3 regions of the Clostridium sp. 10cd* genome follow, and region 1 is predicted to be linked to each of the others. Evidence: riboswitches for the same ligand, from Rfam matches in the RefSeq annotation. Region 1 holds a riboswitch; each other region holds the start of a gene.
What was found. Region 1 has a riboswitch for FMN ahead of ribD (bifunctional diaminohydroxyphosphoribosylaminopyrimidine deaminase/5-amino-6-(5-phosphoribosylamino)uracil reductase RibD). Riboswitches for the same ligand answer to the same signal wherever they lie in the genome.
Positions count from the first base shown of each region.

Region 2: another riboswitch for FMN. It lies ahead of ACG3M1_RS21360 (ECF transporter S component); the one in region 1 lies ahead of ribD (bifunctional diaminohydroxyphosphoribosylaminopyrimidine deaminase/5-amino-6-(5-phosphoribosylamino)uracil reductase RibD).
Region 3: another riboswitch for FMN. It lies ahead of ACG3M1_RS15070 (ECF transporter S component); the one in region 1 lies ahead of ribD (bifunctional diaminohydroxyphosphoribosylaminopyrimidine deaminase/5-amino-6-(5-phosphoribosylamino)uracil reductase RibD).

Region 1 covers NZ_CP172347.1:988,020-998,540, reverse strand. The annotation lists gene ACG3M1_RS04975 (replication initiation factor domain-containing protein) at 1-600, opposite strand, end outside; gene ribE (6,7-dimethyl-8-ribityllumazine synthase) at 1,009-1,476, opposite strand; gene ACG3M1_RS04965 (bifunctional 3,4-dihydroxy-2-butanone-4-phosphate synthase/GTP cyclohydrolase II) at 1,477-2,682, opposite strand; gene ribE (riboflavin synthase) at 2,702-3,337, opposite strand; gene ribD (bifunctional diaminohydroxyphosphoribosylaminopyrimidine deaminase/5-amino-6-(5-phosphoribosylamino)uracil reductase RibD) at 3,322-4,422, opposite strand; FMN riboswitch at 4,559-4,673, opposite strand; gene ACG3M1_RS04950 (hypothetical protein) at 4,776-5,003, opposite strand; gene ACG3M1_RS04945 (hypothetical protein) at 5,233-5,796, opposite strand; gene ACG3M1_RS04940 (DUF4230 domain-containing protein) at 6,006-6,626, shown strand; gene ACG3M1_RS04935 (Dabb family protein) at 6,643-6,933, shown strand; gene ACG3M1_RS04930 (DeoR/GlpR family DNA-binding transcription regulator) at 7,080-7,865, opposite strand; gene ACG3M1_RS04925 (HAD-IC family P-type ATPase) at 8,067-10,421, shown strand.
Region 2 covers NZ_CP172347.1:4,285,988-4,296,508, reverse strand. The annotation lists gene ACG3M1_RS21380 (PTS system mannose/fructose/sorbose family transporter subunit IID) at 1-554, shown strand, start outside; gene ACG3M1_RS21375 (sorbitol-6-phosphate dehydrogenase subunit) at 567-1,385, shown strand; gene ACG3M1_RS21370 (mannitol dehydrogenase) at 1,582-2,670, shown strand; gene ACG3M1_RS21365 (PD-(D/E)XK nuclease family transposase) at 2,876-3,775, opposite strand; FMN riboswitch at 4,122-4,243, shown strand; gene ACG3M1_RS21360 (ECF transporter S component) at 4,314-4,922, shown strand; gene ACG3M1_RS21355 (pyridoxamine 5'-phosphate oxidase family protein) at 4,936-5,391, shown strand; gene hslO (Hsp33 family molecular chaperone HslO) at 5,579-6,469, shown strand; gene dusB (tRNA dihydrouridine synthase DusB) at 6,453-7,475, shown strand; gene ACG3M1_RS21340 (M3 family oligoendopeptidase) at 7,826-9,520, shown strand; gene lysS (lysine--tRNA ligase) at 10,008-10,521, shown strand, end outside.
Region 3 covers NZ_CP172347.1:3,037,185-3,047,705, forward strand. The annotation lists gene ACG3M1_RS15035 (MFS transporter) at 1-544, opposite strand, end outside; gene ACG3M1_RS15040 (esterase family protein) at 767-1,522, opposite strand; gene ACG3M1_RS15045 (hypothetical protein) at 1,558-2,151, opposite strand; gene ACG3M1_RS15050 (hypothetical protein) at 2,199-2,456, opposite strand; gene ACG3M1_RS15055 (polysaccharide deacetylase family protein) at 2,802-4,115, opposite strand; gene typA (translational GTPase TypA) at 4,243-6,078, shown strand; gene ACG3M1_RS15065 (hypothetical protein) at 6,538-6,930, opposite strand; FMN riboswitch at 7,293-7,407, shown strand; gene ACG3M1_RS15070 (ECF transporter S component) at 7,491-8,105, shown strand; gene ACG3M1_RS15075 (GNAT family N-acetyltransferase) at 8,214-8,693, opposite strand; gene ACG3M1_RS15080 (ABC transporter permease) at 8,765-9,490, opposite strand; gene ACG3M1_RS15085 (SOS response-associated peptidase family protein) at 9,487-10,095, opposite strand; gene ACG3M1_RS15090 (tetratricopeptide repeat protein) at 10,113-10,521, opposite strand, start outside.

The DNA.
Region 1 (10,521 bases):
CTGCATACGAAAGTAGGAGATACATTCGCCAGCCTTGTATTTTTCCTTTAACTTTGGAATATCTAATATTCCTGCTTTATCATTGATTGCCAAGTCAAGTCGTTTCATCTTACCACCTGCCGTTAAACAATCCAGCATAAAGTCATACCATGAGCGTTCCTGTGCCAATAGATAACTTTCCATTTGCCGACACCCTCTGCCTTTTAGTTCTAATAAAACACCTAAATGCTCTTGCATGGAACACATGATGTTGATGTCGCCTAAAACATATTTGCTTTCATATCCGTATTTTCCAAAATCTTCATAAAGCATATAATCGGCTTTTAGTTGTAATACTTCACGAATAATCTTTAATGCGTCTGTCGTAGGAAAGCGGACACGGAAGTAATCAATCAACAGAAATAGTGGTTCTTGCGGATTGAAACGCTCAATCTGTTTTTCTATCGTTTGTTTTAGTTCAGCAGAGGGAACAACAGTCCCATTCTCTATCTGGTTAAAATATGTACGACTGATACCACAGGCAACAGCAAGTTTTCTTTGTGTTACTCCATATTCTTCACGCTTTTGTCTTAATTCTTCTATAAAGTTTTTATCATTCATTCTTCAATTCCTCCAATCAAAAAAGGCAACTACCATATTTGATAATTGCCTATACTTAAATTTCCGCAAAAGAAAAGACAATCAATTTCTCGTTTGAAATCAACTGTCTTTCCTATGTCTTATTCAATTTTTATGTATTAAATGAGTGCTTTTTAGTTAACACCCTATTAAAAGCGATTTTACCTTGTAAATACAGCGTTTTCCGCTTAGTAGTGTATATTGTTTCTTGTTTTTTGTGCCCCCCTTGTTAGATAACGGGGGCTTACTGTTCGCTCGCAAGCTCGCTCAACTGCCGGAGTGAACCAGCCACTAAAAACGGTGGAAAAATCTAAGAGATTTTCCCACCGCCGTGTCTGGATCACTCCGCCTATTATGCTTTTTCGCTTTACCTTTTAATCCCCAATCATATTATACCTCTAATGCACGAATTAGATTTACCATTTCAATAGCTCCCTGTGCACATTCAGAGCCTTTATTTCCTGCTTTGCTACCAGCTCGTTCTATCGCCTGTTCAATCGTATCTGTCGTAAGAACACCAAACATAACTGGTGTTTCGGTATTTAAACTGATTTGAGCAATTCCTTTTGATACCTCACTACACACATAATCATAATGGCTTGTACTACCTCGAATAACTGCTCCCAAACAAATAATCGCATCATATTTTTTACTTTTTGCCATTTTAGACGCTATCAAAGGTATTTCAAATGCTCCCGGAACCCAAGCTACCTCTATGTCCTTTTCACCAACATTTTCTCTTTTCAAATTATCTAATGCACCTGCTAATAGCTTAGAAGTTATAAACTCATTAAATCTTGCTACAACAATACCGATTTTTATATTTTCTGCTACTAAATTTCCTTCAAAAGTGTTCATTTATTTTTCCTCCATATTCAAAATGTGTCCCATTCGGTCTTTCTTTGTCTTTAGATAAAAACTATCATAAGGATTTGCTTCTATTTCAATCGGTACTCTGCTTGAAATTTTCATTCCATAATCTTCTAACTGATAAACTTTATCAGGATTATTTGTAAGTAAATGCAATGATTTTATTCCCAAATCTCTTAAAATCTGTGCACCGATATAATATTCTCTTAAATCGCCTTGAAATCCTAATGCAAGGTTGGCGTCAAGTGTATCCATACCGTTATCCTGTAAATGATAGGCTTTTAGTTTATTGACAAGCCCGATACCTCGTCCCTCTTGTCGCATATAAAGCAATACACCAGAACCATTTTCTGCAATCATTTTCATTGCTTTATCTAACTGCTGTCCACAATCACAGCGTAAAGAGCCAAAGGCATCTCCTGTTAAGCACTCTGAGTGGACACGACATAGCACATCGTTTCCATTATTCAAATCTCCCATAACCAATGCAACATGATGTTCTCCATTCAATTTATTGATATAACAATGTGCTTTGAAATTCCCATATTTTGTAGGCATTTCTACAACCGAAACACATTCTACAAGCAAATCATATACTTTTCTGTATTCCTGTAATTCTTTAATTGTGAGGGTAGGTATATGGTGTGTTTGAGAAAACTGAATTAAATCAGGTGTTCTCATCATTTTCCCGTTTTCATTCATAATTTCGCAACATAAGCCACATTCTTTTAAGCCAGCCAACCTCAATAGGTCAACCGTTGCTTCTGTATGTCCATTTCTTTCCAAAGCACCTCCGTTCTTTGCAATCAGAGGAAACATGTGCCCCGGTCTACGAAAGTCAAAGGGATTTACATTCTCAGTCACACACATACGAGCCGTTAATCCTCTTTCTTCGGCAGAAATACCTGTTGTAGTATCCTTATAATCAATAGAAACTGTAAAGGCAGTTTCATGGTTATCTGTATTATCTTCAACCATAGGGGAAAGCATGAGCCTGTTAGCCAGACTTTCACTCATAGGCATACAGATTAAGCCTTTTGCATAAGTCGCCATAAAATTAACATTTTCTGTTGTCGCAAATTGTGCCGAACAAATTAAATCCCCCTCATTTTCTCTCTCTTTATCGTCCATAACCAAAACAAGTTTTCCCTCTTGTAACGCCTGCAATGCCTCTTTTATTTTTTGATATTTCATAATTCCTTTATCCTTTCTGCTAAAATCCGTATCGGCATAACAACTCTTTCGACAACTCTGTTTCATTGCTGTTGTCTATGAGTTTCTGCACATATTTCCCTAATATATCATTTTCAAGGTTTACCATATCCCCGACTTGTTTATTCTTGAGAATTGTTTGCTCCAAAGTATGAGGGATAACGGATACCGAAAAATCTGCTTTCGATACTTTTGCGACAGTAAGACTAATACCGTCAATAGCAATCGAACCTTTTTCAACAATTAGATTTAAGATTTCTCTTTGCGTATTGATTTGATACCACACCGCATTTTTGTCTCTACGCACAGACGATATTCTGCCTGTCCCATCAATATGCCCCGTAACAATGTGACCGCCCAACCTGCCATTCATAGGCATAGCTCTTTCTAAATTCACAAGGCTTCCATGTCTTAACAGGCTAAGAGCCGTTCTGTTCCATGTTTCATTCATCACATCAACTGTAAAAGATTGTCGAGTGAAACAAGTAACTGTAAGGCAGATACCATTGACTGCTATGCTGTCGCCTAAATGTATATCCTCTAATATTTTTGAAGCTTTAATGGATAGTTTACAGTTACAAGTATCTTTCTGTATTCTTTCTACTTTACCGATTTCTTCTATTATTCCTGTAAACATGGATAAATCACTTCGCTTTCTATGAAATAATCATTTCCCACTTGAGAAAAAGCATATGGTTTAAGCATAATGGCGTCATTAGGAAAAGCAACACCTTGACCACTTACAGGGCTTTTTGCACTCCCACCAAATATTTTAGGTGCTATATAAATTTGCACCTCATCAACAATCTGTTGCTCAAGAGCACTCCAATTCATTGCACTTCCACCCTCTAAAAGTAGACTGTCTATCTGCATATTTCCTAAACATTGCATTAAATTCATTAAGTCAATATGATTACCTTTTTTCTTCGTATAAATAATTTCACAACCACATTTTCTGTAAAGAGCAATCTTACTTTCATCAATAGAAGAAGTAGCGATATATGTTTTAATGTCATTCGCTGTTTTGATAATTTTTGATGTAATGGGTGTTCTTAAATCTGTATCACATACGATACGAATAGGATTTTCCCCGTTTTCTAATCGGCATGTCAGTAAAGGGTCATCTTGAATAACGGTATTCACTCCTACCATGATCGCAGTAACCTTATGCCTGAATTGATGTACTTGTTTTCTCGCTTTTTCGCCACTTATCCATTTTGATTGATTTGTATAAGTTGCTATTTTCCCGTCCATTGTCATTGCATATTTCATAAAAACATAAGGAATATGCCTTGTAACATATTTTCTAAAAACTTTGATTAACTGTTGACACTCCATTTCTAAAATTCCTATCACAACTTGAATGTTGTTTTCCTCAAGTACCTTTACACCTTTTCCAGACACAATAGGATTACAGTCTAAAGTTCCGACGACTACTCTTGTAATGCCACTTTTAATAATTGCTTCTGTGCAAGGTGGTGTCTTACCATAGTGACAGCATGGTTCAAGTGTTACATAAAGTGTTGCTCCTACAGGTGACTCCCTACAATTTTTTAATGCATTTCTCTCTGCATGCAATCCACCAAAGATTTCATGGTATCCCTGTCCTATAATTCGATTATCTTTTACAATTACTGCCCCAACCATAGGATTAGGATTGACATAGCCAGCACCTTTTTTTGCCAGTTTTATTGCTAATTTCATGTATTCTGTATCGCTCATTTTTACACCTCCAAAAAAATACATGCCTTGAATAAAATCTATCCAAGACATGCAAAAGAGGATTTATGCGATTAAAGAAAATGCTCTGAAACAATATAAAATCATTCCAGAGCACGCAAAAAAAGCATAAACTTACTTTCATCTTCTTTCATCCAGACTATACTGTCGGCTTTGGAATTTCACCAAATCATGCCTTTCGGCTCGTGGGCTATACCACCGGTAGGGAATTACACCCTGCCCTGAAGATAGTTATTCAATTACGGACAATTATAATATCTGATATTATATCTGTCAATAAAAAGTTTTTTTCTCGTTTATCCAAATACAATAATTTGCAAGCAGGTAAACACAGGTTATTTCTTAATATCCTTTTGTTTGGGAAACTCCAGATACACATCCGGTGTTATCCGTGCATCCTTCACCTGTATGTGGATATCCTTTTCTCCACAGTAGCGCAGCTTCTCCTCCAGGTCGCTTTCATCCTGTGCAAATGCACTGAACGACAGCACCTCCAGCACATCCCGCTCCATCAGCTTCCCCTTCAGTTCTCCCCAGTTATCCTCATATCTTCTTACACACATGACTCAGCTCTCCTTACTTCTCTTCTTCCTCCAGCTTCTGCCTGTTTTGTCACTGTCCTTCCCTTTACTTCTACATATTATCACATTTAAAGATTAGTGGAGATACGAAAAATACCCCTAAAAAAGGGGTTTCTAAAACGTTTAGAATACAGCATTACAAAGGCATTGAACAATTTGAAGTTGTTAACGCTCTGAAAATGATTCAAAAAAAGTGCGGAATCTCCGCACATTATATTCCCATATCCTGAATGATCAATGCCTCCAGCTTTTTCCACATCCAAATATCACTAGCAGCATCCAGAAGCATACAAATTCCGGTTCCCACAACCATAAATTCACTATGTAAATGAAATTGTACGGCAAGTGCAGCTGTAGCTGTCATCTTCGCAGCCGTAACAAGCGCAGCAATCCACCATTTTGAATATTGCAGATGCCGTATTCTACCTGTAATAATCAAATTGCTGAAAGCATGCAGAAAGGTGACAAAGGCCAGAACAGCCGGCAGTGTGTCATAAACCTCCTCCGGATTCGTCAGCATCCACACCCCCAGAAAGCTGACCAGCAGACACTCTACCAGGGATAGTAGTGAAATCAGAAAACGCTCGTCCTCCTCCAGAAATAAAATAAGCTGCGGTACACCCTGAAACAGCAGCATAACGCCTCCGATAAACGTCATCAAATCAGGACTAACCGGATACAGAAGCATAAACATTATACCAAAGCAGCTCCACATCAATGATTGATACAGACCATTCCATTTTAGTCTATGTACATATTTAATAGAAAAAAGCATACGATCCCTCCATGCGTATCCCTATGGTATCACGAACAGATAGGAAAAGAAAGCTTGTACTGCAAAAAAGACATAAGAAATTTTCACCGGCATTCATAATGAAGCTGCGGGCTAAACACAGGTTCGGCAGAAAGAAAAATGTAAGAATATCGCATATAGGCTTCATCTGTCAAATATGATATAATTTTACCTATAGCGGGAGGTAGAGAATGAAAATACTGGATACCCTTGGGAAAACAAAGAAAGCTATTGGCGGCGTTGTGGCCATCTGTATACTGGCTGCGGTCATCTTCTTTGCAGGAACCGTTTTCGGAGGAAAACAAAGTGAACCGAAAATCACATCAACAGCACTGACACAGCAGCTGCAGGAGGTCAATGACCTTGCCGTCATGGAATATAATTATACGAAGGTGGGAAAATTTGAGAATTCACTGACCTTAAACGGATGGAATATCCCGTTGACAAAAAAAAGCTTTCTGCTTACGTATGCAGGACAGCTGAAGGCCGGTGTGAGAATGGATCAGGCCGAGGTTGATGTAAAAGGAAAAACGATAACCGTTTTACTGCCGGAGGTTGAAATTCTGAGTAATATCATCGATGAGAAGAGCATAGAGGTATATGATGAAACAAAGAATATTTTCAATCCGATCAGCATTGAGGACTATACGGCATTTGCAACTCAGCAGAAGGATAAGGTAGCGGATGAAGCAGTGGAAAACGGGCTGCTCAGTGAGGCGGCGACAAAATCGCAATCCGCAATCCGTAAATTCTTCAATATGATACCGGAAATCAAAGAGCAGTACAGCATCGAAGTAAAATTCAAATCATAAGGAGGAAAAGGAAGTTATGGTAAAGCACATACTGTTTGTGAAAATGAAGGATAATTCCATCGAGCAATGTGAGAAAGTGAAGGCATTGTTCTTATCCATGAAGGAGCAGATTCCATTTCTGCGGGAGGTGCAGGTCGGAATTGACTATCTGCATTCACAGCGTTCTTATGATGTCGTTCTGGAGCTTGTGGTGGATGATCGGCAGGCATTGGAGGACTATCAGAAAAACACCTACCATGTAGAAAAGGTAAAGCCTTATATTCATGCCGTGCGAAGTGGCAGTGCAACTGTTGATTATGAATACTGAGGAATGCAAACGTTTGCGGCTGCTTTCTCATTTAAGAATGTATGAAAAAGGGAATCCGTATTCTATTGTTTAATACAATTGGCGGATTCCCTTTTTGTTTTCCTGAAACAGTTCATTTCATCAGAAGCCACAGCTTCATATCGGTCTTATTTCTCTGCCAGATACAAGCGTACTCCCATAGCACTGTATTTCTGCTGTATCTCCCCGCTCAGCTCACTGTCACTCAAAATCCCCTTGATATCTGACAGCTGACAGATCGTTTTAAATGCCTTTTTGAGAAACTTGCTGTGATCTGCACAAACTATTGTTTCCTCTGCATGCTCATGCATCATGCGCTTCATTATATTTTCATCGGTTGCAGAGCTGGTGATTCCGGCAATCGGATCGATTCCGTTGGGTGAAAGAAAAAATACATCACTGTTCATTCGCTTCATTGCCTCAACTGCCACATCATCATGGAACGATTCGTGCTTCTTATCCAGCCGTCCGGCCATTAAAAACACCTCTATATGCTCACAATGAACAAGGGCATTGGCTACAGGAAGAGAATAGGTGATAACCGTACAGCGGCAGGATGCGTCTGCCAGCTTCTTTGCAATAGCACAGCAGGTGGTACCGGCATCCAATGCCACATTCATCCCTTCTTTGATCAGATGCGCAACGGCGTAGTCGGCCATCTTATCCTTCAGATCCATATGGAGCGATTCTCTGGCAGAAAAAATAGTATTTTGCGGCATTCTTCCAATACTTACCGCACCACCGGGAATACGTTTCAGCAGCTGCTTTTTTTCTAGTACTGTCAGGTCGTTTCGAATAGTTGCCGGTGAGACATGAAACAGCTCACACAGCTCAAGAACCTGCATATGCTCCTGCTCCTGGAGCACTTCACAGATTCTCTGATGCCGACGCCTTGCTTTCTTATCATTATTCATTCCACTCACCTCATATATACAAGTTTATTATAACAGAATTGCCAAAGACTTTGTGTTTATGCACTTTAATTTTTGTTTTTTTTAAGAAAACAACAAATTTCCTCTCACATAACAAAAAGTTTATACATTCTTAAGAAGATACGAAAAGAATCTTAACGATTATTGGCCATAATAGACAATAAAGAAAGTTTAGGTGATGAAATGGAAGTTACGAACACAGCCATCAAAGGACTTACACAGAAGCAGGTAGAAGAACGCATAAGAAATCATCAGAGAAACAGCGTATCGCATTCTATTACGAAGACTCACGGGCAGATTTTCAAAGAAAACATATGCACCCTATTTAATCTGCTTAATATATTGATTGCACTGGGACTGGTGCTGGTAAATGCCTGGTCGAATTTATTTTTTCTAGCTGTGATTATCTGCAATATCGTAATTGGCATTCTGCAGGAGCTGCATGCGAAGAAACTGGTAGATGACCTTTCCCTGCTTATGCGGCAAAAGGTTTCCGTCATGCGGGATGGTGTAGTATGCAGTGTAGATGTTCAGGATCTCGTTGTGGATGATATCATGGTTCTGTCCAGCGGTGAACAGATTGTCTGTGATGCCGTCCTTATACAGGGAGAGGCTGAAGTTAATGAAGCCTTATTAAGTGGTGAATCCGATCCCATTCATAAACGCAAAAAGGATCAGCTTTTATCCGGAAGCTCCATAATATCCGGAAAATGTTATGCACGGATTATCCATGTCGGTGAGGAGAATTACGCAAATCGTATCGCCAGTGAGGTAAAGGAAGTCCGTGCAGTTAATTCCCGGCTGTTAAATGCCATGAAGCGTATTACAAGATTGAGTGGTTATGCAATTATTCCCTTAGGTATTTTGTTGTTTCTGGAGGCCTGGGGATTTCGGGGAGATTCCATACAGGAAAGTGTTATCACAAGCTCCGCTGCATTGCTGGGAATGCTTCCCAAGGGTCTTGTTCTTTTGATCAGTGTATCCCTGGCGGCGGGAGTAAGCCGCATGGCAAAGCATAAGGTTCTTATACAGGATCTGTATTCACTGGAAACACTGGCCAATGTCGACACATTGTGTCTGGATAAGACAGGAACCATCACCACCGGAGATTTAAAGGTGGAAGCGCTGCTTCCCCTTTGCGATGAAGCGGAAACAGATATGGAATATATTCGCTCCTTTTTACACTACAGCGACGATAACAATGCAACCTATCAGGCGCTTTGTGCGCAGATCAGTCCCTGTGCGGTACATGAGCCGAAAGCGAGGATTCCATTTTCCTCGCTTCGCAAATGGAGCAGCGCATATTTTGAAGGCTATGGTTCTCTGGTTATGGGAGCGCCGGAAAAGCTGCTGGAGAAGCTGGATACTTCCTTTTCTGCTATTATGGAAGAAGGTAAGCGAATGGTTGTGATCGGCAGATGTGCTCAGGTGATCGACAAGGATGCGCCACTCCCAATCATCCAACCCTTGTATGCTGTCATCTTTACCGATACCATACGTCCGCATGTAGAAAAAACGCTGCAGTTTTTTCGGGAGGAGGATGTGAATATCAAAATCATATCCGGTGATCATATAACTGCGGTTTCCGCTATCGCCAGGCAGGCAGGACTTCATAACTGGAATGCCTGCCTGGATATGAGTGGAATCGGTGATGATCCATTCGTTATTGAGCAGCTTGCTGAACAGTATGCTGTATTCGGCAGGGTAACTCCGTTACAGAAAAAGCTGCTTGTACAGGCATTGCAGAAAAAGGGTCACGCAGTCGCAATGAGTGGTGATGGTGTAAATGATATGCTTGCATTGAAGGAAGCGGATTGCAGTATTGCAATCGCACAGGGGAGTGATGCTGTTAAGCAGATGTCACAAATTGTATTGCTGGATTCCGATTTCTCAGCTTTGCCGATGATTCTGAAGGAAGGACGCCGCGTGGTGAATAACGCGACAAGAGTTGCCGGAGTGTTCTTTATTAAGACCATATATTCCATCCTGCTATCAGTCCTCTGTATTGTTATGAATCTTCCTTTTCCATTCATCCCGATTCAGATAACCCTGATTGATCTTGCAATAGAAGCCTTTCCATCCTTCCTTACCATGCTGGAACCGGATCACAGGAAAGTGAATGGTGATTTTCTTTCCACCGTACTCCGCAATGCGCTACCCAACGCGATTGCCATTGTATACAGCTTTTTGGCTATCGAGTTCATGAGTGACGGCTTTTCCATCCGCTATGATGAGGCGGTTACAATGATGTATGTATGTGTTGCAGTTATTTCCATGCTGGCTGTATACCATTCCTCACGTCCCTTGAATCGTTTGCGGACGCTGATCTGCATTTGCATGACTGCAGGATTCATATTAGCCATTCTATTATTTCATAATCTGCTTCATATCACGTTACTATCCTTTCGACTCCTTATCCTGACCGCAATACTGGCGCTATCCGCTATTCTCGTACGTCAAATCCTAATGCTTTTACTGCCATGGATTCCCGGCCTTCGTCCTCAGCCAAACAATGCGAGACAGCATTCCCTATCCTGATGTTTAAAAACAGGCAGAACGGTGTATACTCTTACTGTTCTGCTTTTCTCATGCAGAAGCTGATTATTTCGAATTATATCCGTTTAATTTTTGCGTTTAT
Region 2 (10,521 bases), 1.3 Mb from region 1:
AAGAACTGGAGGCCTCCGCTGATATGATCAGCAACCTGAAGGTTGGTCTGATGGGACCGCTGGCAGGAATTGGAGACACCATCAATCACGGAATGCTTCGTCCGCTGCTGCTATCCATGTTTATTCCACTGGCCGCAGAGGGGAACTGGCTGGCAGGTGTCGGACCGCTGCTGATCTGGGGTGTTGCCATAACATTTCTTGCGTATACACTTGTCACAAAGGGCTATACACTGGGTAGAAAATCAGTGGTATCCATTCTGAAATCCGGTAAGCTGAATCAGTTTATCAAGACAGCCAGCGTGCTTGGTCTGTTTATGATGGGGGCATTGTCTTCCACCTATGTAAAGCTTGTTACACCGATATCATGGGCAAATGCAGTTGGTGAAAAACAGCTGCTGCAGGATGTTTTGAATAAGATTTTCCCGAATATTCTGCCGCTGTTCGTCGTGTTTGGCATTTATTTCTATATTAAGAAAAGCGGTCCGAAGTATGTGCGCATTCTGGTATCCATCCTGGTGCTGTCTGTGGTACTTTCCTTCTTCGGTATCGTATAAGGAGGAGCATGTATGGAACAAAAGCAATGGATTGACTTGAATAACAAGGTTGTGATAGTTACCGGTGGTGCGATGGGAATCGGAGAAGCCATGGTAAAGGATCTGCTTGCCTGCAATGCCAGAGTCGCAATCTTCGATCTGGCAAAGCCGAAGGATTTTTCTGAGGATGATCGCAGGATGTATGTGCATCTGGATATCCGAAACAAAAAAGAGGTTGAGGCTGCTGTTGATGCCGTTGTACAGAAATTCGGCACGGTGGATGCTCTGGTAAACGATGCCGGTGTGACCAGACCGAGGATCCTTGTGGATTACTATGGCAGCGAACCGCAGTATGAGCTGAGCGAAGAGGATTTTGATTTTATGGTTGGTGTCAATCAGAAGGGAACCTTTCTGGTATCACAGGCGGTAACACGCGTATTGTATGGAAAAAAGGAGGGTGTTATCATCAACCTATCCTCCTGTGCAGGATTGATGGGCTCCAGAGGACATAGCTGCTATTCTGCCACAAAGGCTGCGATTCATGCCTTTACAATTTCCTGGGCAAAGGAGCTGGGACCGTATAATATTCGTGTTGTCGGTGTGGCACCGGATATTCTGGACCGTACTCCTGCCAATAATGATGAAAAATATAGAGCACAGGCATACGGTCGCGGCTGGGATGTCAACACCAGACCGGAGGAGTTCTTTAAAAACTACAAATCCTCTATACCGCTGGGAAGACCGGGCCATCTGTATGAGGTAGCGGATCTGATCTGTTATCTGATTTCTGATCATGCCAGCTATATTACCGGTGTCACCATTCCGGTATCCGGAGGAAAAAGCAAGGGATAGAAAGCACAAGGGTTAAATGTAACCACTTGTATAAGAGTACAGCGGTCTGCAGCGCAGGCCGCTTTCCATAAGGTATTTTGCTTTTCTATAGCATGGGCTGTAGAAAAAGCAATGTAGAAAAGCAAGTTCTACATGTTAAAAAGATGTCAACCGCCTTGCGATATGGACCCATGGAGAAATGGGAGATTGGAGGAACATGAAAGAGGCAGTACTTATTGGTGCAGGACAGACAGGGCGCGGCTTTATCGCACCCATCCTGCAGACAAATGCATATCATATTACGTTTATTGATAAAAATAAAGAGCTTATCGACCGGCTGAATGCGGAAAAATCCTATACCGTTCACTACTTCGGTGATGGGAAGGAGCCGGTTACTGTTACCGGCTATGATGCTTATACGACAGCGGATGAGGAAGTCATAGAGAAGCTGGCACACTCAGATTTGATTACGACAAGTGTATTCGCAGGCAATATAAAGAAGCTGGTAGGGCTACTGAGTGCTGCGGCTGAACTGTGTGGTGAAAAGCAGTTGCGGATCGTATGCTGTGAAAACGGTGTCCACGTAAAACAGCCGCTTGTGGATGCGAATATATCCGACAGCATTTCCGAGGGTGTGATCTTCTGTACAACACTGCAGCCAAAGGAAAAAAGTCTGGCACTGATCAGCGAGGATGTCGCAGAGCTGCCAGTGGACGGCAGTGTAAAGGGGATGATTCCAGACATTGTGGGAATGCCGCTGGAAGCAGATTTTCCATCCCTGATTCAAAGAAAAATTTATACGTATAATTTCATGAGTGCGATTGTTGCGTATCTTGGGGATTATCTGCAATATGAGGTTTACGGAGAAGCCGCAAATGATCCGCAGATTATGGAGCTGATGGATCGAGCAGTACCGGTTGTCAGTACAATCATCGCAAGAGAATATGCAGTGGAACAGGATGTGCAGCTTGCCTTTACCATGCGAGCAGTGCATAAATTCCGTAATCGGGAAATCTATGATACGGTGTATCGGAATGCGCGGCAGGCACAACGGAAGCTGAACAAAGAAGAGCGGCTGTATGAGCCTCTTCGGCTTGCTGAAAAATATGGACAGAAATGCGGGTATATCCTACTTGCGGCAGCTGCGGCTATGCGGTATGCTGTGGTGAAGGAAAACAGCAATCCGGATACTCTTATGAAGATGTATGAGAATTTTCACTCCGCGGATAAGCTGAAGGAAGTGTATGGGTTGCTGAAGGAAAGCATATCCCTAAAGGATGTTATCAAATTCTGCGCTGAGTTCTAGGTGTATGATTTCCTTATCTATGAGCATTCCATGCATTAACGCAGAGCGCCTGATACCTGTTAAAAATATGCAGCATCCCATCATGTAATTTTAACAATATTTTTAATACCTGTGATACGGATGCGGCAGAAAGTTGGATGAAAAAACTGTTTTATAAAGTCTTATGCTTATAAAACAGTTTTCTTATTTGGGATTGTATGTATTACTACATTGACATAACCTGATTCTTCAGCTCCTGATAAGTGTTGCAGACCAGTATCAAGTTGGATACGGCTTCAAACTGTTCATCATTCAAAGAGAGCAGCCAGGCTGAGCAATCCTCATGATACTTACTTTTAAGCTGCTTTATTAACAGCAATGCTTCTCCTTCCTTTTTTCCTTCTTCAAAGCTGTCCTCCAAGCCATAGCGGTAACGTGCCTCCCCCATCTGAATCGCCATTGCGGTTGACCACAGCTCATCATCCTTCTGCATTTCCTCGTACTTGTCCATGAATACCTTCACCAGCCTTTCCTTTGACTTCAGTATATCATTTTTTCCATTGTTTTCAAACAGATACACCAGCTGTTCAAAGTCATTCAGCCTCTGTATTTCCTTCTCCCTTACGATGTCATTGATTGCCGGCATATGAATATAGGTGCGAAGGATGAGCGGATAGTAGCTTTCCTTCTCTCCCTGCTCATTGCGCATCTGATACTGATTGATCAGATTTCTGTTGTTCCATGCATACTCGTCAATGAAAATAATCTGATATACCGGCTTTAAATCCTTATACTTCTTACCGCTGTTCAGCTGATTGTTCAATGCTCTGGCACCGTAAAATTCAAAACGCATCATTTCCGCTAATCCCTTGTAGGTGGTCTGCATCTCGATATTGAAATGACGGTTTTGTTCATCCTTCACATGAACATCCAGAATGATGCGCTTCTTTCCGATAATGTCCGGATCCAGATTGGGATTGAGCACAGTGCTTTCCTTTACCCGGATTCCGGTAACGCGTTCAATAATGGTGTTGCGGGCGTACACAGAGCCTTCATCCTCACGGGAAAGGGTGTACTTAAAAAAAAGATCGTTACTGTAGTTTAGCTGATTCATTGCATTTGACATTTATATGTCCTCCATTCTGTAAGGGTTCCTTACACCCCTATATACGTATGGAAGATGCTGAATTCCTAAATAATCCACGAATTATTGATATTTATTGGAATCTACATACACTAAAGACGAATGAAAGGAAAAGCACCTTACAAAACAGCAGGTTGCTCACATATTTTATCAGCAACAGGCTAGAACCCGGTGTTTCTTTTCTGTACTGTTTTCTACTTGGCGATGCGTATTACATCAGATACATGAAAAAATTTACATTTCTGTTTCTTATTTACACATGCTGTTTCATGAGCTATAATGAATATACAGATTGTGTTGACGCATGACCTGCATTCAAAATTGAATAACAAGTCTTTGTGGCAGGGTGAAATTCCCTACCGATGGTGATAGTCCATGACCCGCGTAATGAGCGGCTGAGCCAGCGAAATTCTGGCACCGACGGTAAAGTCCGGATGAGAAAAGACATTTTCTGTAAACGCACACCTGAAGACGAGTTTTTTCGTAGTCAGGTGTTTTTTTGAAATGGAGGAGATGTGAATTGAAAAACAACATGAGTGCAAAACGGCTTGCCCTGATCGGTATGCTTGGTGCACTGGGAGCGATACTGATGATGTTTCGCTTTCCCATTCCGTTTATGCCGCCCTTTCTAAGCTTTGATCTGGCCGCAATTCCGGAGCTGATCGGAGCCTTCGCTCTGGGACCGGTGGCAGGTGTTCTGATTGTCTTTATCCGTGTTATGGTTCAGATGGTGATTTCCGGATCCAATTCCATGTTTACCGGAGAGCTGCAGAGCTTTTTGCTGGGAGTTGCCCTGGTACTGCCTGCGTCTTTGCTGTACCGTCACAAGAAGACACGAAAGGAAGCACTGCTGGGAATGACAGCAGGGACTCTGGTTAGTACCTTTGTTGCAGTGCTGACCAATCTGTATTTGATTATTCCGTTCTATGTTGCCCTGTATGATATGAATATGGACCAGATTATCCTTTCCTGTTCCAAGGTCAATTCGATGATGAATTCTGTCACTACCATGGTGATACTGGGCATCGTACCGTTTAACCTGATAAAATACGGTATCAGCTGCCTGATTACCTTTGCCGTATACAAGAAAATAAGTCCGATGATTCACCGATTCGCAAATCGTCAGTAAGGAGGAAAAGAAGATGACATTTGAAGAAGGAGTAGCATTGCTGTTTCACAAACTGGGAGATTCCAAAATTATGGCACTTGGCTCCAGCGTTAATGATTACGTCATGGTGCGTAATGTAAGCTGTCTGTTTTATGATGGAAAAATCTATTTCAAGACCGATAAGAATTTCCGCAAGACACAGCAGCTGTATCGAAACCCGCAGGTGGCACTCTGCACAGGTGGCGTTCAGGTAGAGGGAATCGCCGTAAACAAGGGGCTTGTCGTGGACGAGCCGGGAAGAAGGTTTGAAGCCTTGTATAAGAAATATCTGTGGCAGAGCTATAATGCATACAGCCATGAGGATACGGAGATTCTGATTGAGGTAACCCCGCGATTCGTGGAAATATGGGATGAGGATGAGAACCGCAATGCGTTTCAGATCTTCCTAGACTTTGATAAAAAGACAGTGGAAATCAAGCCGTACGATTAACGTATGCATACGACGGGTACAGGATTAGATAATACTGTACCTTTTTCTATATATCAGATACATTCACCCTCTTTTTCCTTGCCTGCAGCATTCAACGTACACAACAGTATAACGAAGTCGATTTTCTTCTCATTCTGCAGGTTTTTGTGGTATACTACAGTTGCCTGTAAGGCAGGGAGTGATTTCTATGATGAAAGATTATTTAGTAAAGGCGCTTGCGTGCAATGAGCATGTGAGAATCTATATATGCTCTTCTACGCATATGGCGGAGGAAGCAAGAAAACGTTTTGATTTATGGCCGACTAGTGCGGCTACCCTGGGACGTGTGTTAACTGTGGGTTCCATGATGGGAAGCATGCTGAAAACAGCACAGGAACAGATTACGATTCGCATCAACGGCGGAGGTCCCATCGGTACCATTCTGGTAGATGCCTACAGTGACGGTCATGTGCGCGGCTTTGTGAGTGACCCGCATATCATGCTGCAATACAATGATACCGGAAAACTGGCGGTCGGAGCTGCTGTGGGAAAAGACGGATATCTGGAAGTTGTGAAGGATATGAACATGAAGGAAAACTGGAGCGGTACCGTTGCTCTGCAGAGTGGTGAAATCGGTGATGACTTTGCCTACTATTTTACCGCAAGTGAACAGACACCGTCCGCAGTCAGTGTCGGTGTACTGGTTGATACCGATAATTCCATTCTTTCCGCAGGCGGCATGATTATCCAGATGCTTCCGGATGCAGAGGAAGAGGATATCGTAAAGGTGGAACAGATTGTAGCAAATCTAAGGCATATGTCCACGATGATTCAGGAATATGAAAGTCTGGAGGATATTCTCCGTGATCTGTTTGACGATGTCAGAATCCTGACAGGACAGGATATTGAATTCCGCTGTAAATGTGATCGTGCAACCATGAAGCGTGTTCTGACAACCCTTCCAAAGGAGGAACGCCAGCAGATGATCGAAGAGGATCACGGCTGTGAGATTACCTGCAATTTCTGTGGAGAGAAATATCAATTCAGCGAGGAAGAGCTTCTGGAGCTGGAAAGGTTTATGGATGCACATGCCAAATAACAGCTGGAAAATCAGAGATATTGTAATACCGAATCAGGTGGTAATCGCACCGATGGCAGGGATATCCAATCCTGCCTTTCGTGTAATCTGCAAGGAATTTGGTGCCGGTCTTATTTATACAGAGATGGTTTCGGATAAGGCGCTGTATTATGATAATGAAAAAACAGTAGGTATGACGGATGTCGAGGAACAGGAGCATCCTTTGGCCATGCAGATTTTCGGACATGATATAGAGACAATGGTATATGCCGCAAAATTTCTGGATGAAAAAACCGATTGTGATATCATTGATATCAATATGGGATGTCCTGTCACAAAAATTGTGAAATCCTTTGCGGGAAGCGCCCTGATGAAGGATGTTGATCATGCTGTGGAAATGAGCAGGGCGGTTGTTCAGAGTGTGAAAAAACCGGTTACCGTAAAAATGCGGATTGGCTGGGATATGGATCAGATTACTTGTCTTGAGCTTGCCCGCGGTCTGGAGTCTGTCGGAGTGCAGGCACTTGCTGTGCATGGACGAACCAGAAAACAGATGTATGAGGGCTGTGCAGACTGGTCCTATATTAAAAAGGTGAAGGAAGCCGTATCCATTCCCGTAATGGGGAACGGGGATGTGCGAAGCGGTGAGGATGCAGAGAGGATGCTGAAGGAAACCGGCTGTGATGCTGTCATGATCGGCCGCGGTGTTTTGGGGGATCCCTGGCTGATCAAGGATATTGCCCATTATCTGGAATGCGGTAAGCATATGCCGGAGGTAACGCTGGAGGAAACGTTCGCAATGGCCAGACTGCACGCAAAACGCCTGTGTAATCTGAAGGGTGAATTCGTCGGTATTCGAGAAATGCGCGGACATGCTGCATGGTATGTGAAGGGGCTGCCAAAGAGCCATCAGCTCAAGGATCAGCTGAGCAAAATCGAAACCTACGAGGAAATGCAAAGCATATTATCCGCATATGAAGCAGAGTATGCGAGAATACAGGAACAGTATAAACAGGGGAACCGTTGAGGTGGTGCTTCATAGCCGGGTAGATATCGCTGTGCTTTGTTATGCCATCCGTTTCAGACGGTTTTTCTTTTTACATTGCGGTATGGAAGAATCAGATCTTTTATCCATATACCTTAGTTGCTGACAATTTTATCATCAGGAGGTATATGGGAATAATGTCCCAGCATGTATTCCTGTTTTTCTGTTGAAAACCGCCGTGGTTTTCCATGGTCAATACGCTCTTCATTTGCACGAAGGGATCAGTATATGTGTGTACATATTCAATAAACAAAAGGAAAGAGACATATTTTCACATTGTTTGGATATCTTTTACATGAAATATCTCGTATAATGATTGATGAGGTGATAGCATGAAATTTAAGGATTATAACTATGAGCGTTACAGCTATGAGGCTTATGCAGAGGCAATGCAGCAGGCAGGCACCAGGCTGAAGGAAGCAAAGGACTATCAAAGCTTCAAGAAAGCATTTGATGAGGGGAAACGGGCATTTGAGCATCTGGATACGATGTATAATATCTGTTATGTCCGCTATACGATCAATACAAACGATGCCTTTTATCAGAAGGAAAACGATTACTGGGACGAGGCAATGCCGAAGATGAAGTCCCTGACAACGGCGTTTGACAAAGAGGTGCTGGCTTCACCGTTTGCGGAGGAATTGAAAAAGGATGTTCCGGAAACCTATTTCCTGCTTGCGGAGTTTGCACAGAAGAGCTTTTGTGATGAAATAATCGAAGAGCTGCAGGAGGAAAACCGTTTGCAGAGCAGTTATCAGAAGCTGATAGCCAGTGCACAGATTCCCTTCGATGGTGATATCTATACTCTATCAGAGCTTGGTGTAAAGATGGAATGTGATGATCGTGACATTCGTAAACGTGCCACCCAGGCATACTGGGGATGGATGCAGTCACACCAGGATGAGATTGATGATTTATATGACCGCATGGTTAAGGTACGCGATCGCATGGCGAAAAAGCTGGGCTATAAGAATTATGTTGAGCTGGCATATATGCTGCAGTGCCGCTTTGATTACAAGCAGGAGGATGTGGCAAATTACCGCCGGCAGGTTCTGGAGGATGTTGTACCGTTATGCAATGCATTATATGAACGGCAGCGGGAACGTTTAGGCTATGACAGGCTGCACGTATACGATGAAAAATACGAATTTGCAAGCGGCAACCCGACACCGAAATACGATACACAGGAAATGATTGCACGCGCAAACACAATGTATCATGAGCTGGATGAACGCTGTGGAACGTTCTTTGATTTCATGGTGGAGCATGACCTGCTGGATCTTGACAGTAAAAAGGGAAAGGCAGGCGGAGGCTATTGCACCGTGTTTGCCGAAGATCGCTCTCCGTTTATTTTCAGTAATTTTAATAAGACAAGCCATGATGCGGAGGTTCTCACTCATGAGGCAGGGCATGCCTTCCAGGTGTTTACTTCCATGGGAATCCGACCGGTGGAGTGTATCTGGCCAACCTATGAGAGCTGTGAAATTCACTCTATGAGTATGGAATTCTTTACATGGCCGTGGATGGAGACCTTCTTTGAGGAGGATGCGGACAAGTATCGATTCCTTCATCTTGGCGGAGCCGCTAAGTTCATCCCTTACGGCGTTCTGGTGGATCATTTCCAGCATGAGGTGTATGAGCATCCGGAAATGACACCGGCGGAAAGACGGCAGACCTGGAGAAGATTGGAAAAACAGTATCTGCCGCATAAGGATTATACGGACTGTGAATTTCTGGAGAATGGAGGATGGTGGTTCCGTCAGAGTCATATCTTTATGACACCGTTCTATTATATTGATTATACACTGGCACAGGTGTGTGCATTGCAGTTCTGGTATCGTCTGTATCAGAAGGATGAAAACGCATTTGAGGATTATTATCGCATCTGTCAGATTGGTGGAACGAAGACATTCACGCAAATCGTTGCGGCAGCGAATCTGAAGGTTCCATTTGCGGATGGGTGCTTAAAGGATGTCATGAAGGCAGTGCGCAGCTATCTGGATCAGGTGGATGACAAAGCACTTTGATGCCGGTAACGGGGAAGCTGCATATTCTTGAAATGGCGTGCCGACAGCGATAGCTGAAGGGCTTGTATGAAGTGCTGAAGCATTTGAAGGGCTTGTCATCCACATGGTATTCGTAAACCTTTCACCATAAGGAAGGAATCATGGAAAGCCTTGTTTTATCGGTAATTTTAAGGAGTTTTCGATTGACAAAGGCAGGGTTTGTCTATATAATCATAATCGTAAATATGGCTGTGATAAGAGAGTACTGTTTGTGAAAGCTTTCAGAGAGTATGCACGTTTGGTGAGAGTGCAGCAGTGGAACCTGCAGGAAATAAAGACTTGGAGCTTTCCGATCAGGACGTTTCCTTCACGTTACGAAGAGACTTGAAACACAGTCACTAAGGCTGCGCGGGGAAACCTGCCGGCGAATTAGGGTGGTACCACGATGAAGCTCTCGTCCCTATGTTGGAAGAGAGCTTTTTATATGGAAATAGAAAAGGAGCAGATTATGGAAAAGTTAACTGAACAGGAAGTTATCCGTCGACAGAAAATGGAAGATCTGCGTGCCATGGGCATCGAGCCGTTCGGGCATGCATATCAGAGAACACACAAATCCGGAGAAATACGTGCAGCATATGAAGACTGTACGAAGGAAGAGCTGGAAGAAAAAGATCTGACAGTGAAAATTGCGGGACGTATCATGACGAAGAGACGTCAGGGAAAGGCCGGCTTCATGCATATTCAGGATATCGACGGACAGATTCAGATTTATGTTCGTAAGGATGTTATCGGTGAAGAGGCCTATGAGGTGTTCAAGAAGTCGGATCTTGGAGATATTGTAGGAATTGAAGGAAAGGTCATGAAGACAAATCATGGAGAGCTTTCTGTAAAGGCCGAGGTGTATACGCATCTGACGAAGGCACTGCGCCCACTGCCTGAGAAGTATCATGGCTTACAGGATGTAGAGGAGCGTTTCCGCCGCCGTTATGTGGACCTGATTACCAATGAAAACAGCAAGCGTA
Region 3 (10,521 bases), 2.0 Mb from region 1:
AGAAGGAGGCCACATCAAACAGAATTGCACCCGACAGTCCGATTGCCGCAATCAGGATACCGCCCATCCCTGTACCGATGAGTTCACAGATTCGGGATGAGGATTGAGAAAAGGAAAGACCGAAATCATAATATTCACGTTCAAGAATCAGTGGCGTAAAGGCTGTGGATGCCGGATTGCGAAAGGATTCCAGTGTGTTGTTCAAAAACGTGATCAGCAGCAGCATCCACGGCTGCAGAGCTGACAGCATATACAATACGGCAATGCCTGCTGTAAGGATTCCCCGTAAAATGTCACAAGCAATCATGATGTTCTTTTTCTCCATACGCTCCACGATCGCTCCTGCGAAGGGCTGAACGAGCACATTTGGTATCATATTCACACCCAGCATAATCGCAGACCAGCTTGCGGAGCCTGTGAGTTCAAATATCAGCCAGGTGAATGCAATCATATCGATGGAGTCACCAAACCGGTTGATAAAATTCGCTCCCGTCATTTTCATAAACTCTCTCTGTTTGAAAATCTGTCGATAACCTTGTTCCATATATATCTATCTCCTTTATTAGATGAATATATAATACAATATAGATAGATAATTGTCAATCAGTATATTAGACATACATCTAATATATAAATATTTACAAGGATGCTCTGCAACAACCAGACTTGCAGATAAACCATATACATATGCGGTATCCGGATGTAGATGCACTAGGCTTTCTATTTGCGGCAGTCTTCCGAAAAAAAAGACCTGATGAACAGGTCCCTATACCATAAACTGCAAAAAATAATCAATTTGTTTTTTCCACCAGTACCAGTCATGGGATACATCATATCCCCAGAAATCGATCCAGACATCAATATGCTTGTCAGCAAATATCGCCTCCATCTGATGCATGCTGTTTTCCATTTCCTGTTCCCAGGCCCCCTGTCCGCAGCATAAGACGATTTCCGAATTGCGATACAGCTCCATATACGGATGATCCTGCGGCATATTCGGCAGATAATCACTCGGTGAATTGCGATAGGTTAGCTCGTCATGATAATCATGAAAGAAATAATCGGCATGATACAAGCCGCTCATTGCCAGCACCCGATTGAATAAATCCGGTCTTCGCAGGAAGAAGTTCAATGCATGAAAGGCTCCCAGACTGCAGCCGCAGGTCATCATATCGTGCGGCTCTTTTCCGCTGTTCGCATAGGTGCTGATTTCCTGAATGCGGGGGATCAGTTCATCGATGATGTAATGATAATAGCGCTCATGCTGCTCCATACGTTCTCTTGGATTTCCGTCGACATTGCTCCATGTTTCATTATCAATGCTGTCACAGCAGAAAAACTGAATTCTGCCGGCATCCACATACTCATGTGCAGCATCAATCATTCCAAAGTTTTCAAAATCATAAAACCGTCCGTTCTGGGCAGGAAATACCAGACAGGGAATGCCTGTGTGTCCATACACCTTAAATTCCATATCCCGATTCAGCTCATGACTCAATTCCTTATAATACTCCACGTTCATAAAGATACCCTCCTTCTTCTTGCGCCATCATCACTTCATTTTTTTTGAGCACTCGCACGCTCCATCTCTTCGCACATTCCATCCGCCCACAGCTGGTAGATATCTGGGTATTCCTTCAGCAATACACATCGATCTGCCCCGCTACGTATGTCCAAAAGCTCCCAATGCCCCTGCCGCTTCCATATCAGCATATGCAGGAAGCCGCAGCTCCACTCATCAGCACACAATTTTGCGCATGCCTCTTGCGCAAACACAGTCAGCTCTTTTTCTTCCTCTTTCGAAATCCGATACTGTTTTCCCCCGGAAAGACGCCCTGCGGCTGTTGCGCGTGAAGCACCTGTATGATCCAGCAAAGCCTCCCATATATAAAGACTTCCCTCCATCTTTGGCACCAGCAGCTGTTGACATCCATACTTCCATGCATCCGCAAGCTTCTTGGCATCCTCGTATGCATACAGCTGTTCCTTCTGTACGTTATACAGTGCGCCATGCTTCTGTGCAAATAACAGCTCCTGTGCCTGCGGAAGAGATAACGCCCGTCTTGCCGGAGTGACTGTACACCACATGCCCGGATCCACGCACGCCGTGTCCCGCTGCCCAGAAATCGCTGAACATTGGAAACCGTACATCCGCTCTCCACATGAAAATTCGTACGCAGCCGTGCATCGAAAAACAGTCATCCTTCCTGAAAGGATTCCATACCGTTTAACCGCCCATAGCGATATGTGAAAAACGCTGCTGCCCGCAATGCTGCATCATAGGATTGATATTGTTGTATTTGTATGTAGTCCTGCAACGCATGCCTGACCTCGATCCGCAATTCCTCATACGGTTCATAACCGATTCCCAGGGTATTGATACCGTTCAGCTTCAATCGATCACAAAAGTTCCAGTTTGTCGCAGGAAATTGCGGGGATAGGATAAGAAAATTCATACATTCCCAGCTTTCTCTTTTGATTATTATACCATATAAAAAGCAATTTTGAAAGACATGTATTTTTTTCTTTCTGAAACAGAATGAAAAGAAGGTCAGCTTTTTTCTGATCTTCCTCCTGCCTCCTGCTGATAAGGTGATACAGAAATCGCATCCGCCTATACACAGGGACTGTCGCAGGCACTCATTGATAACTTCTGTAACAGTCCTGTCATCATAACGGCATATGGTTACTGGTTTCCTGATTTTCCCTCCAGCCTGTAGCCGGTGCCTCTCTCTACAGCCCAGCTGTCTACGTAAATAACCGCCGTCATCATACTGCCCATGCATATTTCTCTGCAGCCCTCAGGAATGGCGGATATGCCTGCTGTACGTATACAGATCAGACACGGTCACCAGCTGATACCCCTGCTCCTGCAGCCTTGGCACCAGCTCCTGCACAGCAGAGGCTGTAGAGGCGTATAAATCATGCATCAGGATAATGTCTCCGTCCTGTACCTGCTTGAGAAGCCGTTCCACCACAACCTTTGCATCACGATCATGCCAATCCCTCGTATCCAGTGACCAGGTGACGATACGTTTTCCCTTTGCACAGTCCATAACCGTTTTATTCTTACTGCCGTAAGGCGGCCGTATGACATCCGGATAGCGATGTGTGATATCATAAATGGATTCCTGCGTCGCAATGATTTCCTCCTCGATGTTTTCCTTTGACAGCGTCGTCAGCTGCTTGTGTGAATACGTATGATTTCCGATTTCATTCCCCTCCAGCACCATGCGCTGCAGAATATCCGGAAAATTATCCGCATTGCTGCCAAGGACAAAGAAGGTCGCATTTGCACCATACTCCTTTAAAGCATCCAAAATCGCAGGTGTATAGCGCTTGCTCGGTCCGTCGTCAAAGGTGAGGGCGATCATTGGTTTATTCGGATCGATATTCTTGATGGGCTCATTGAGAATATCCTCATAGGGGACGATTGTCTGCTGTGCTTCATTCTTTAAATCTACGGCATCCCCGAGGCTGTCATAGCCGCATTCAAACGTGGCCGCCTCATCAAACAGGGTTTTTTGTGGAAAGTAGAATACCATACGGTCCTTTTTCAATACAAAACGGTCGAAGTTATCCTCTACTGCGGAAATATGGGTGCGAAAACGGTCATTATCGCATTCCTTGGGAAAGCGTTTCTGAAAATAGTCAGATGCTTTTGCGGAAAGGAGCTGTATCCTATCCGCGTCAAAAATATCGTATAGATGAAGAAAATCCTGTTTCTTTGTATCGTATACGATCGTTTCCACATACTCCTGCTTCTGATAAATGCATTGATAGATGGCAAGCTTTACCGAAACATATCGATCATCCTTATAAAAGGATTGCCAGGTTATATTGAATTCCGCCTTGCGTTTTTCCTTATACGGCTTCACCGCCTCCAGAAAATGCTTTTGATAGGTATCCACCGTATCCTTGATTTTCTTGTCCAGCTTTGCAATGTCTGTTTTCGGATACATGATGCTTTCCAAATAGGTATCCTTATATTGGATATCCTGCACGGTCGTTCCAATTTCCTGATTCGGATTCTTATTCTCATCCAGCTTCTCACATCTGCAGCCGCAAAGCAGCAGCAGACAAAGGAAAGGGCATACAATACGTCTAACATTCATGAATTATCACCTGCTCCTTCAAGTATATGGAAAAACAGGCGAAAATAATGCATTATTCTGCGAAAAAAATTGTAATTCAGGCGATTTCGTATTATCATTATAGTTGGTCTAAAAGGTGGAATTAAATATGAATGAAAAAGAAAAGATTATAAATATCGCGGTCATTGCCCACGTCGATGCAGGAAAGTCTACTCTGGTAGATGCCTTCCTTCGTCAGAGTGATGTATTTCGCAGCAATGAAGAAGTTGTCGACTGTGTTATGGACAGCAATGATCTGGAACGGGAACGTGGTATCACCATCTATTCCAAAAACTGCAGTGTTATCCATGATGGTGTTAAAATCAATATTGTAGATACTCCGGGCCATGCGGATTTCTCCAGTGAAGTAGAGCGTATCATTAAGACCGTTGATGCCGTTATTCTGCTGGTGGATTCCAGTGAGGGCCCGATGCCGCAGACGCGCTTTGTATTAAGCAAGTCTCTGGAGATGGGGCTTCGCCCGATTCTGTTAATCAACAAGATTGACAAAAAGGACGCCCGTCCACAGGAGGTTGTGGATGAGGTGTATGAGTTGTTTTTGGATTTGAATGCAACGGATGCACAGCTTGACTTCCCGATTTTATACGGTGTGGCCAAGCAGGGAATCGTTCAGTATGATATGGATACACCAAGTGATTCCATTGAACCGCTGTTCAAGACGATTCTGAAGCATTGTGAAGCCTATCCGGATTTGGATGAGGAGCCTTTGCAGATGCAGATCAGTGCGCTGGCCTACGATGAGTATATCGGGCGTCTGGGCATCGGACGTATTTATCAGGGTGTGCTGAATGCACAGCAAAGCGTTGTAATCTGTGATTCGTTTGGACATGAGCGTACCAATACAACCTCACAGGTCTTTGTCTACCGTGGATTGAGCCGTGTTTCTGTAAAAGAAGCGAGAAGCGGTGATATCGTTGTGGTAGCCGGTATTCCGGATATCATGATCGGAGAAACCCTGTGTGAAAAGGATCATGTCATGCCGCTGGAAAGCATTCATGTGGAAGAGCCTACCCTGAGCATGAACTTTATCGTCAACAAATCTCCGTTCGCCGGAAAGAGCGGGAAATATGTAACCTCACGTAATCTGAAGGAGCGTCTGGAAAAGGAGCTGGAGGTCAATGTCGGACTGAAGGTGGAGCCGACAGACAGCGGAGACTGCTTCAAGGTCAGCGGCCGCGGAGAATTACATATCTCTGTTTTGCTGGAGCAGATGCGCCGGGAAGGCTATGAGGTAGCCGTAAGCAAGCCAGAGGTTATTCTGCACAAGGATGAAAACGGAAAGACGGTAGAGCCTGTGGAGGAAGTTGTTGCACTGGCTCCGGAAGAATACAGCGGAACAATCATCAATAAGCTGAACCTGCGAAAGGGCGTCATGGTGGACATGGTGGAAGAAAACGGCTATTGCCGTATCACCTATGAGGCACCGACAAGAGGATTACTCGGATACCGCAGCGAGTTCATCAATGATACACGCGGAGAGGGTACCTTGGTTCGCCGTATCAAGGGATATACGCCTTATAAGGGAGAAATCACACAGCGTGCAAACGGTGCCATGATCTCCACAGAAACCGGAGGAGCTATGACCTATGCCCTTTGGAATCTGCAGGAGCGCGGTTCCCTGTTTATTTCTCCACAGACCGAGGTCTATGAGGGAATGATCATCGGCGAATCCGCTAGAAACGTTGACATGGATGTCAATCCGTTGAAAAACAAAAAGCTGACAGCGATTCGTTCCAGTGGAAATGATGAGGCAATGCGTCTGACGCCGCCAAGAGACATGACGCTGGAGGAAGCTCTGGAATGGATCAATGATGATGAGCTGGTGGAAATCACACCGGACAGCATCCGTCTTCGCAAGAAGGGGCTGAAGCCGCATGAGCGCCGTCAGTATTATCGTGAAAGAGTATCCGATGAAGTAAAATAAACAAACAGAAAACGCCAGCATCTGGCGTTTTTTTATGATGCTTTCTGCGGCTTGCGAATACCGGACGATGCATCCAGCCTTATACAGATCCGAACAGTCTGAAAGAGAAACAGCGCTGCTGAACGCGAATACCACCAGAGGAAAGCTGCACGGTTCTTCCTTGGTCATGGGAAATAAAGCCTGAATCATAGGTATGGACCCCGGCTTACTAGGCTTTTTCTGTGCGTTCACTAATAAGAATAAAATTGGAAGAACCATGGAAACTCTGTTGATGTACCTAAAAAGGCTTTATCATAGGTTGAGGGACGCGAGGGTAGGCTGGATGTAGAGAGCTCAGACTAATCACGCAGGTGTGAATAAGCAGAGAAATGGCTGTTTCTCCCATGAACAAGAAGCTTCCCTCGGGAATCTGCCTGTATGAAAAAAACTGCCGTGAGTATGTTCCTTCGGCAGTAACTGTTACGTACGCTTGTCAAACTTTGTTTTACATTTCGGGCAGGTAATCGTAATTGTACCCCTCCCCTTCGGAACACGCAAACGCTGCTTACAGTTGGGACAGTTGTAATACTTATGTGTCTTGCGATCCTGAAATTCGCGTTTCTTTGTTCTCCATTTATTCTGAATCGGGTAGATCCACCCCATAAATTTCGCATTTTCCTGTGAGCGCTTATATGTATTTCTGCTCAAAATACGAAACCAGCACCATACGATCAGCAGCAGCGCCACATAGCCGATATATGGGATACGGAAAGCAGTGCCCAGAATCGTGATTACAAAATACAGAATCAATAACGCAAAAGACAGCTGATCCACACCGTATCTCCCGCGCATAAAATTCTGAAACCATTTCATATTTCAAAACTCCCTTCGATTGTGACATATTATATCACGTTCCCTTTCCAATTTCCAGCCTGTCGGAATTTTACGACAATATCACACAAAAAGCCCATGTTTTACCAGCTTCCCGCAGGAATTGCACAGCAATCGGAGATTGCGCCTATAGCCCACTGTGTGGAAGATGATATACAGCGTTGTGTAGTGTGAAAAGTAAACAGATGTATAACAACACAGGATATAACCGTCTTTCTCTCAATTGCTTTTTTTTACTGAGGGCTCATAAAAAGCTGACAACAGTAAGACGGAAATTACTGACATATAGTTTATGGAGCGTTTGTGTTGACGGAATGAGAAAAGACTGCTATGATATACTCGACAAAAAACTTCAGGGTCGGGTGAAATTCCCAATCGGCGGTATACCCCGCAAGCCATAAGGCAGAACCGTGTGAAACTCCGGTGGCGACAGTATAGTCTGGATGAAAGAAGTTAAGTTTTTTTCGATATGTCCCTAAAGGTTTTTGTTGAAAACCTTTTTTCTTTTGAAAAAAGGCTGACACAGACAGGAGGAATCGTATATGTCAGCATATGTTTCAACAAAAAGCAGGATGAGTGTACAAACCATCGCCAAAATCAGTATTCTGGGAGCACTGGCCTTTCTGGTCATGATGTTTGAAATCCCCCTTCCCTTTGCGCCTGATTTTTATAAGCTTGGCTTCGATGAGGTTATCGTATTGATTGGAGGATTTGCTCTTGGCCCCTGGGCAGCCGTCTGCATTGAAGCTCTGAAAATCGCATTGAATCTGCTCATCGGAGGAACCATTACGATGGGCGTCGGAGAGCTTACCAACTTTCTGATTGGTCTTTCCTTTGTACTTCCGGCCACAATCATCTATCAAAGGGATAAAACGAGAAAGCATGCCCTGTTCGGTCTGATTGCAGGAACGATCTGTATGACGATACTGGGAGGACTTCTGAATTATTTCGTAATGCTGCCGGCTTATTCCTATTTTATGAACCTGCCACTGGATCGCATTATCGAATTTGGCCATGCAGTAAATCCAAACATTAACGGATTGCTTGCACTGGTGCTGATGGCAACCACCCCATTCAATGTGTTAAAGGGTGTCCTGTGCAGCATTGTTGTCTTCTTATCTTATAAAAAGGTATCCCCGGTTATAAAGAAACAGTAACAAGCATCCGCTCGGTCTGAATTCAGATAAAGCGGATGCTTTTTTTATTATGCAAGCCATACCCTGATGGAAAGCAGCTGCTATCGATTCATGTATCAAGGGATTACTTCATCCTTTCCAACATACCAAAGGCCTACTCCTCATGCTTTTTGATGATCTTTTTGAAGTTGAGCTGGCGCTTCTCACGCACATAGCCCCTTGCTTCATAAAAGGCATGTGCCCCTGTACGTACTCGCCGGAAACAAGACGAATCATACAGACATTCTGATTTTCTGCCCATCGCTCTACCTCCGCAAGCAGCCTGCTTCCAATTCCCTGCTGCTGGTAATCCGGATGTACTGCAATTCCCAAAATATCTATCATTGGCGCTGCATACAGAATATCATAATCCTGTGCATGCACATAGCCGATAAGCTCCCGCTTTCTTTCAGCCACCACAAGGAGATGCTGCGGCATGTGTAACAGACGACGCAGCTGCTTTTGTGTATCTGACAGCGAACAGTCATAGCCTAGCACATCAGCATTCAAACACTGTAATGCAGCCGCATCCTCCTGCCGTGCAGGCCGCAGTTGAATGTGATCCTTCATGATATTTCTCCTTCCCGTTTTTATCATTGCATAGCTTCAATTCCTAAAGAAAATATTCTCAAAGCAATTCTTCAGACCTTTTGTCTGCCTGCGAAATGAAGCAGAGCATCCATAAGCAGCAAGATCAGTATAATCCATCCGGTCCATGCAAAGACACCGGTCATATCCGAGGTCAGCCTGCATAAATTCATCTGCCGTCCGATCCCCATCGGTACCTGCCCCATGATTTCCGACATGACACCCACCTTAAAGGTCAGCGAAATCCCGTTGGATAACGATGCCTGTATAGAGGAAGAAAGCAGCGGCAGATAGACACGGCGCAGCAAATACCAGCGACTCTCCGGATATAGCTGAACGACTCGCTTCAGGTTTTCATCCATATGCTGCAGACCACTGTACAGACTGCTGTATATCGTTGGGAAAATGATGAGAAAGCTGACGATTGCCGCACTGCTCTCCGAGCCGAACCATAATAGGATAACGATGATATAGGAAATATTGGGAACACTGCGGGTCAGCAGCAGGATTGGATAAAACAAATCATGAAAGGCAGGAATGCGGTAGGATAGGAATGCACAACCCCCGGCCATTACAAATGCCGCCAATAGTCCGCCCCATGAGCGAAGCAGCGTCACCAGTGTACTCTGATAAAATGCCGCAGACTGCAGCTGCGCTCCCATCAGCTTCAAAACATCGAGGGGATAGGGAATGATAAAATCATTATCCATCCAGACAGCCAGCAGCCACCAGAGAAGAAACAGCAGAAACGCCGATGACAAAATTCTGGCCTGCCTCATCGCTCATCCTCATCAAACAGTGACAGCTGGCTGTTTTTAGCCGGTACAGGTGCTTTCCTGGTATCCACTGCCGTAAATGTCAGTCGTTCGTTATCTACCTGAAATTCCAGTTCGTCCTGCAGATACAGCGGAATCTGATCCTCGAGCATCAGAATGGGAGTACGATCATGGATATCCTTCATTTGTCTAACGGATTCCCCTGTCACAATCACGAATTCCTTATGCTCATTATAAATTCCTGCCAGATAAAACAGAGGAGCATCCTCGCGCTGGATCAGTATTTTCTGCTTCTGCTTTCCTTCCTTCACCCATTCATAAAATCCGTTGCAGGGAATCAGACATTTCTTAGAAAGCATGGGGCGAAAGGTCTTTTTCTTTTCAATACCTTCACTTCTTGCATTGATCAGCTTACCATACGGTCCCTCAATTCCCCATTTCATCACATCCAGCGAAAACTCATCCTGTCCGTTGACGAGTACCAGTGCCTGATTGCCGGGAAATACTTCCTCTCTGGCAAACTCAAACAGCGCCTGCTGCTCGATTTTATGCTTCAGCCTTGCGAATGCAGGCAGCTCTCGTAATTCAAAAAAATATCTTCCGCACATATGCAAGCCTCCTGTCCTTATGCTTTTTCGTTTCGTTCCTCCAGCAGTCCTTCAAGCTGTGTAATCTCTTTTTTTATCCAATTTTCATTATAGCCCTGTTCCAGGGCTTTCTGATAATGCTCCAGAGCCTGCGCATATTTCTGTTTTTCCGTATACAGCTCCCCAAACGCGGAATGCAGCCAGCCGTCATCCCTTCCCAGCTGACGAGCTTCCAAAAGAAATGATAAGGCCGCATCCAGTTGATTCAGCCGCAGATTACACCACCCCAGCATGGAACAGTTTAACGGATTCTTCGGTTCCAGATCATAGGCCTTTTTAAAGCAGCGAATCGCTTCTTTATAGTCTTCCAGCTGTGTATAATTCCAGCCCAGCTCGCTGAAATTCCAGGCTTCACCTCCGAAGCGCTCAATCCGCTTCTTCAAAACA